Regions from separate parts of the Oerskovia sp. Root918 genome, predicted to be linked through region 2. Evidence: predicted binding sites of a transcription regulator. Region 2 holds the regulator's gene; the other holds the start of a gene.

Region 1 (3,394 bases), on a different contig from region 2:
CGACGGCGTAGGTCGCCCGGGCGGCGATCGTCGACGGGGCGACGGGGCGACGGTCCGTGCCGTCACGCGGCCCGGTTCCCGCGCGCGGTCTACGCTCCGAGGGGACCGCGTGGTGGGCGAGGGCCGGCCGCGCGGCGAGGGCGCGCCGGGACGAGCACCGGCGGCACGACACGAGGCGAGGCAGCACATGGCACGCAGGACCATCGTCATCACCGGGGCGAGCGACGGGATCGGCGCGGCCGCAGCCCGGCAGCTCGCGGCGGACGGGCACAGGGTCGTGGTCGTCGGGCGCTCGCCCGAGAAGACCGCCGCGGTCGCCGGGGAGGTCGGGGCCGACTTCTTCGTGGCCGACTTCGCGCGCCTGGCCGAGGTGCGGGCGCTCGCCGCCGACCTGCGCGAGCGCTACGAGAGGATCGACGTCCTCGCGAACAACGCGGGCGGCATCATGGCCGACCGCCAGGTCTCCGAGGACGGCCACGAGCTGACGTTCCAGGTGAACTACCTGGCGCCGTTCCTCCTCACCACGCTGCTGCTCGACCGCTTGGAGGAGAGCCACGCGAGCGTCATCAGCACGAGCAGCGCCGCGCACCGCCTGTTCAGCGACTTCCACCTCGACGACCTCGAGGCCGAGCGGTCGTACGCGCCCAACGCCGCATACGGGAACGCCAAGCTCGCGGTCAACCTGTTCACGCGCGAGCTCGACCGCCGGTACCGCGCGTCGGGGATCTCGGCCGCGGCCTTCCACCCGGGCGTGGTCGCGACGAACTTCGCGGCCACGTCGACGAGCGGCATGCGGGTCATGTACCAGACCGTGCTGAGCCGCTTCCTCACGTCGTCGGCCAAGGGGGCCGACACCCTGGTCTGGCTCGCGACGACGACCCCGGGCGTCGACTGGGAGCCGGGGAACTACTACGTCAAGCGCAAGATCGCGACGACCCACCCGCTCGTGGGCGACCCGCGGCTCGCGGCCGAGCTCTGGGACCGGAGCGTGGAGATGGTGGCCGGGGCCGACGAGCCGGGGACGGCGGCCTGACGGAGGCGGCCTCTGGGCTCTGGACCTCGGCGGATCGGGCCTCGCCCCTTCGGTGCCGACCATGCGGTTGTCGTCGGTTTCGTCCGCGTAATGAACGCCCACCGCATGCTCGAGTGACGCCGACCGCATGCTCGTGAGCGCCGCGCGTCCCCGGACAGCACGACGGGCCCGGTGCTCTCGCAACCGGGCCCGTCGATCTCACCGCGCCGCAGGCCGAAGGGGGGTGACCTGCGACGGGGAGGCTGGGAGGACCGTCAGGACGCCGAGGTCGTGACCTCGATGCGCTGCGGCGTCGTGCCGGCGTAGACGCCGGCGACGGTGACGGTCAGGACTCCTGCGTCGTACCGGGCGCTGATCGCGTCCGCGCTGGTGGCCTGGGGGAGCGTCACGACGCGGTGGAACGCGCCGTAGCGGACCTCGCGGACACGGCGGCCCTCGGTCTCCTCGGCCCGCTCGTCCTTGCGCTCGCCGCGCACGACGAGCTTGCGGCCCTCGACCTCGACCGTGACGTCCTGCGCGGGGTCGATGCCCGGCAGGTCGAAGCGGGCGACGAGGTCGTCGCCGTCCTGGAAGACGTCGGCGTGGGCCGGGACGCCCGCCACGGGACGGGCGGTGAGCAGGTCGCGCAGGGCGCGGTCGAAGGCGGGGGCGGGGGTGGTCAGGGTGGTCGTCATGGTGACTCCTTCAGTCGTGATGGAACCTCTGACGGGTACAACTTGAGTCACCCACGCTCAATTCCGGAACCGCGTTCGCCCTGGACGAACGACCGCGCCCGTGGGGCGGGGCTCGGCCTACTCGCAGCCCACCCCGTCGCCGTCGCGGTCCAGCTTCTTGCTGTACCCGGGCTCGCCGACGCGGATCGGTGCCTTGCCCGCCGCCGGCTCAGGCCTGGGGCGCTCCCAGGACCGCGACCAGGAAGTCGCCGCCCTCGGTGAACTGCCGCAGGTCCCACGTCGACAGCGTGAGCTGGACCTCGAGCCCGGCCTCGGCGGCGTCGGCGAAGAACGCGTCGAACGCGTAGCCACGTCCCGCGCCGAACCCGACGACGGCCCGCCCGCCCGGTGCCAGGTGGGCCCGGAAACGGCGCAGCACCTCGACCTCGGTCCCCGGCGCGAGGAACGTCACGACGTTCCCGGCGCACACGATCAGGTCGAACGGTTCGTCGACCCCCATCGTGGGCAGGTCGAGCTCGGCGATGTCCGCGACGAGCCACGTCGAGCCGGGATGGTCGGTCTCGGCGGCCTCGATGAGGAGGGGATCGACGTCGACCCCCACGACCGTGTGCCCGCGCGCCGCGAGCTCGGCGCCCACGCGACCCGGGCCACAGCCGGCGTCGAGGATCCGGGCCCCGCGCGGGAGCATGGCGTCGACGAGCCGCGCCTCGCCCGCGAGGTCCGCGCCCTGCGCAGCCATCGCGCGGAAACGCTCGACGTACCAGGTCGAGTGCGCGGGATTCATGGCGGTCTTCTGCTCCCAGCGCGTGGGGTTGGCCTTGCTCACCGGTGCTCCTCGGGGTCGGGCGGGGTGTGATGGGTCGGACGGGCCGTGCGGGTGGAGAGGTCGGGCGGGTTCGGTCGGGTCGGCGGGGCGTCCCGGGGGCTGTGGCAAGGGCCGACGGATCAGCTGACCGGCCGACCTGGCGCCCGGCTGACCGGATGCTGACCGGCCGACCTGGCGCGAGCTTCGACCGTACCTCTGCGGCGACCGCTGTCGGCAGCGGTCCAGGCCCGGGGCGACGGGGTCTCAGCGGCCGGGACCGACGGCGCCGGCCGGACAGGAACGACCCGCTGCCCACGCCGCACGGCCCCGCTGCCGCCTCTCTGGACCGACGACCCGCCGACCACGAGGTTCCGTGCGGTCGAGCACGAGGTTGAGAGCGGAATCCGCTCCATAACGGCCGCAACCTCGTTCTCGGCACCACGAAGCCGGCACCAGCCGCCGTACAAAAACCAGGAAGGAACCCCTACGGCTCCACGTCGTCGTGCAGCACCACGCGCGACAGCTCGATCCGGTCCCCGCGCTTCCAGTAGTGCAGCCTGCGGGCCGACGCACGCTTGCTCTGGAGCGAGGCCCGCCAGCACGTCGCGCCGTCCTCGCGCACGACCGCGGGGCTGCTGCCGCCCTCGTTGACGCGCAGCGGGTGCAGCTCACGGCCCGCGATGTGCTCGGCGTCGCCGGTCAGCACCTCGACCACGACGTCGACGACCTTGGCCCGCGAGACGCCCTCGATCGTCGCGAGCGACGGCAGGAACCTGTCCCCGAGCGCATACGGCGCGAGCGGTTTGGTCGCCTTCTCGGCGGCCGGGACGCGCCGGACCCATGCGAGCTGGACCTCGAACCGGAACTGCTCGACGGGGTCGA
Region 2 (3,394 bases):
CGGGCGGCAGCGGCGTGCCGCTCGTAGAGTGCACCGAACGCGGAGTGGTCGCCACCGCGCACGGCGGTGATCAGCTCGGCGTCGCTCGTCGAAGCGCCGTCCGCGTACGTCTCGACCTGGGTCATTCCCTCGCCCCTGACTGCGCCTCGTGCAGTTGAGGCTCCTCTCGCTCATAGTAGACGTCACGAACCCCAGTGTTTTCAACGTCTCACGGGCGATATGCGCTGCTTGTCCTATCCTCGCAGGGGCGATCCTCGCGAACCGCCCGGACCTCCGAGCGGATGAAACCAAAGTGCTCGGTCGGTATCGCGTCATGAGTGTCGGCCTGAGGGGTCTCATGGGTATGGACCTACGACCTGGCTACCCCCAGCCAGCCGTCGACTCGCTGCTCGCCGAGTGGCAGGCGGCGAGCATGGACTCCGTCTGGCTGCGCCCCGGCGACTGGTACCACCCTGCGGTGGAAGCGTTGGCCGAGGCGCTGACGGACGGACGCCCCACGGCCCCTGCCGCCGACCGGCTCGGCGAGGCTCGGGGGCACGTCGGCATCAGCATGGGCGAGACGATCGACGACCTCGCGTGCCTGTTCGGCGCCTGGGGCACCCAGCCCGAGCTCGACACCCTGCGCGCCCTGAGCACCGGATGGGTCCGCGGCAACGAGCCGAGCCTCCTGGTCCCGCTCACGACCGACCCGCGGTCGGGCCTGGCCACCCCCGAGTACCTCGTGCAGCGTCTGCGTGAGACGTACGGCGCGGGCGAGCGCAGCGGACGCCCCGCGTCCCGCACCCACTGCCTGCTGCTCGTGGACGTCGCGGTCGACCGGATCGACGGTTGGCAGAAGGTCGCGCGCGCGGCCGCGATGGGCAAGATCTTCACCGAGGTGTTCGGCACGGGCCATCCCGTCGCGACGCTCGGTGGGGGCGTCTACGCCGCGCTGTGCGAGCGCGGCGCGGACCTCGAGCCGGTGCGCTCCGAGCTGCGGCACCGGATCGAGCGCACCGCGCTCTCCTACGGCGTCACCGCGGTGCTCCGGCGACCTCCGCGCGTCTGGGTCGAGCCGCTCCCGACCGCTCACGCGGGAGCCGCGTCGCTCCTCCAGGCGCTCGGGCGCTGAGAGACCTTCCTCCTCGAGGCGCCGTGTCCCCGGAAACACCTCGACGCCCGTCGTCCGGCGAGGGACGAGCAGGGCGTCGAGGGGGAACGCGCGAGGGGTCGGGACTCGCTCAGCGAGGAGCGTAGGTGAGGCAGTCCGCGTGGTCGGCGCCCAGGGGGCCGGCTCCGACGCGGATCGAGGAGGCGTTGCACTCGAGCGACTCGTTGTGGGCGCACTCCCCGCGCTGGCAGGCGCCGACGTGGGCGATGACCTTCTCGAGGCCGCCCTTGGCCGTGAGCGGGATGAACGTGGCGCACTCGGCCTCGCCGCCGTGGGCGGCGATCGTCACGGCACCGGCGTGGCAGCCGTGCTCGTGGTTGTATCCGCAGCCGTCGATCGAACACTCGACGACCTGGGGCAACTCCATCAGGCTGCTCATGGGACTTCTCCTTGCTCGAGGGACAGGGGCAGATCAACCGTGCATTTCCTTCACGGTATTCCTTGATGCAGCCCTTGTATAGGAAGCAAGGCCTCACTCACTTCGGCGGAATTCCGCCATTTTTACGTCACACGAACCGCGCGTAAATGCGAAGAGAATCGCGTTCGACCCGGCATTTCACGCGTCGCGACGCGGGGCTCGGCGCGATCAGTCCCCGCGCCCGGGCCGCCAGAGGACGAGTGCCCGGGTCTCCGTGCCCTGCCCTGCGACGGTTCGTCCGGCGTCCTCCGGGCTGCCTCGCCGGACCCGTCGGCCGCGCGGGACCATGACCACGTCGCCGCTGACCCCCGCGGCGAAGACTCGCCCGCCCTCGAGCCGCGCCGAGAGCGCGTCGAGCCGGGACTGGAGCCGGTCGACCTGCTCCTCGAGCGCGAGGATGCGGCGGATCCCGGCGAGGTTGACGCCCTCCTCCTGGGAGAGCCGCTGGACCTCGAGGAGCTTCGCGACGTCGCGCTGGGAGTACCGGCGCCCGCGCCCCATGGTGCGGCGCGGGGTCACGAGCCCCAGCCGGTCGTACTGGCGCAGCGTCTGCGGGTGCATCCCGGCGAGCGCCGCCGCCTGCGAGATGGCGAGCACGGGGGCGTCGTCGTACGCGTTGAACGGCATCTGTGCCGCTGCCGCTCCGGACTCTTTCCTGACCATGCGTCCTCCTCTCACCATTCTGCTCTCGGGGGGTGGCGCTCGACGAGGCCTGCGGGGGCCTCGTCGAGCGCGGGTCCTGCTACTCCGCGGCGCGTCCGAACAGGTCCGAACGCACGTCGCTCTCGCCGTCTGTCGCTGCCGCGAGCTGCTCGACCGCTTCCTTGGCGGCCTTCGAGAGCTTCTGCGGCACGACGACCTGGATCGTGACGAGCAGGTCTCCGGTGGCCTTGGCGGTCTTGACGCCCTTGCCCTTGACGCGCAGCGTGCGTCCGGACGGCGTGCCCGCGGGGACCTTGACCTTGACGGGCTTGCCGTCGAGCTGCGGGACCTCGATGGTCGCGCCGAGCGCTGCCTCGGCGAACGTCACGGGGACCGTGAGCCGCAGGTTGTGCTTGTCATCGACCGAGAACACGGGGTGCGGCGTGACGTGCACCGTGATGACCAGGTCGCCCGGCGCTCCGCCCGCGACGCCCGGACGGCCCTTGCCACGCAGGCGGATCTTCTGGCCGTCGCGCACACCGGCAGGGATGCGGGCCGTGACGGTGCGGCCTTCGGTCGAGACGGTGACGGTCGCGCCCTCGACGGCGGGCCGGAAGCCGAGCGTCGCGGACGAGTGCACGTCGGCACCGGCCTGCGGCCTTGCCGCGTTGGGACGGAACCCGGTCTGGGCTCCCCCGCCGCCGAACATCGACCCGAGGATGTCCTCGAAGCCTCCGCCTCCGCCGGTCTGCGTGGAGTACCGCACTCGGCCTCCCCCGCCACCGCCACCACCGCCGCCGAACATGCCGCCGAAGATGTCCTCGAACCCTCCGGCCCCGCCGGCGGGCCCGCCGGCTCCTGCGGAGAAGCGGGCGCCCCCGCCGGCCATGGCACGGATCGCGTCGTACTGCTGGCGCTGCTCGGCGTCGGACAGGACCGCGTAGGCCTCGCCGATCTCCTTGAACTTCGCCTCGGCCTTGGCGTCACCCTGGTTCTGGTCGGGGTGGTAGGTGCGGGCCAGCTTGCGGTACGCCTTCTTGATCGCGGCGTCGTCGGCATCCTTGGGGACGCCGAGCGCGGCGTAGAAGTCCTTCTCGATCCAGTCCTGACCGGTCAAGGCGCCTCCTCTCGTGGTGTCACCGGCCGCGGGCCGGTGGTCGTCTGCTCTCTGAAGTCTTGGTGTT

Evidence for each region. Region 2 encodes HspR, which represses chaperone genes until heat shock. Its sites were predicted from a motif close to AAGTTGAGTCNNNNNGACTCAACTT; they were not measured.
Region 1: ASE27_RS16705 (Hsp20/alpha crystallin family protein) is a predicted target of HspR. The motif match lies at 1,747-1,771, and genes of this name have one in related genera.

The regions. Positions count from the first base shown of each region.
Region 1 is NZ_LMJG01000015.1:338,790-342,183, reverse strand. It holds gene ASE27_RS16715 (hypothetical protein) at 1-11, shown strand, start outside; gene ASE27_RS16710 (SDR family NAD(P)-dependent oxidoreductase) at 188-1,033, shown strand; gene ASE27_RS16705 (Hsp20/alpha crystallin family protein) at 1,288-1,707, opposite strand; partial or broken gene ASE27_RS19955 (excalibur calcium-binding domain-containing protein) at 1,825-1,899, opposite strand; gene ASE27_RS16700 (bifunctional 2-polyprenyl-6-hydroxyphenol methylase/3-demethylubiquinol 3-O-methyltransferase UbiG) at 1,916-2,491, opposite strand; gene ASE27_RS16695 (hypothetical protein) at 2,997-3,394, opposite strand, start outside.
Region 2 is NZ_LMJG01000001.1:269,265-272,658, reverse strand. It holds gene ASE27_RS21105 (sigma-70 family RNA polymerase sigma factor) at 1-125, opposite strand, end outside; gene ASE27_RS01200 (hypothetical protein) at 344-1,111, shown strand; gene ASE27_RS01195 (DUF1540 domain-containing protein) at 1,221-1,529, opposite strand; gene ASE27_RS01190 (heat shock protein transcriptional repressor HspR) at 1,737-2,231, opposite strand; gene ASE27_RS01185 (DnaJ C-terminal domain-containing protein) at 2,311-3,327, opposite strand.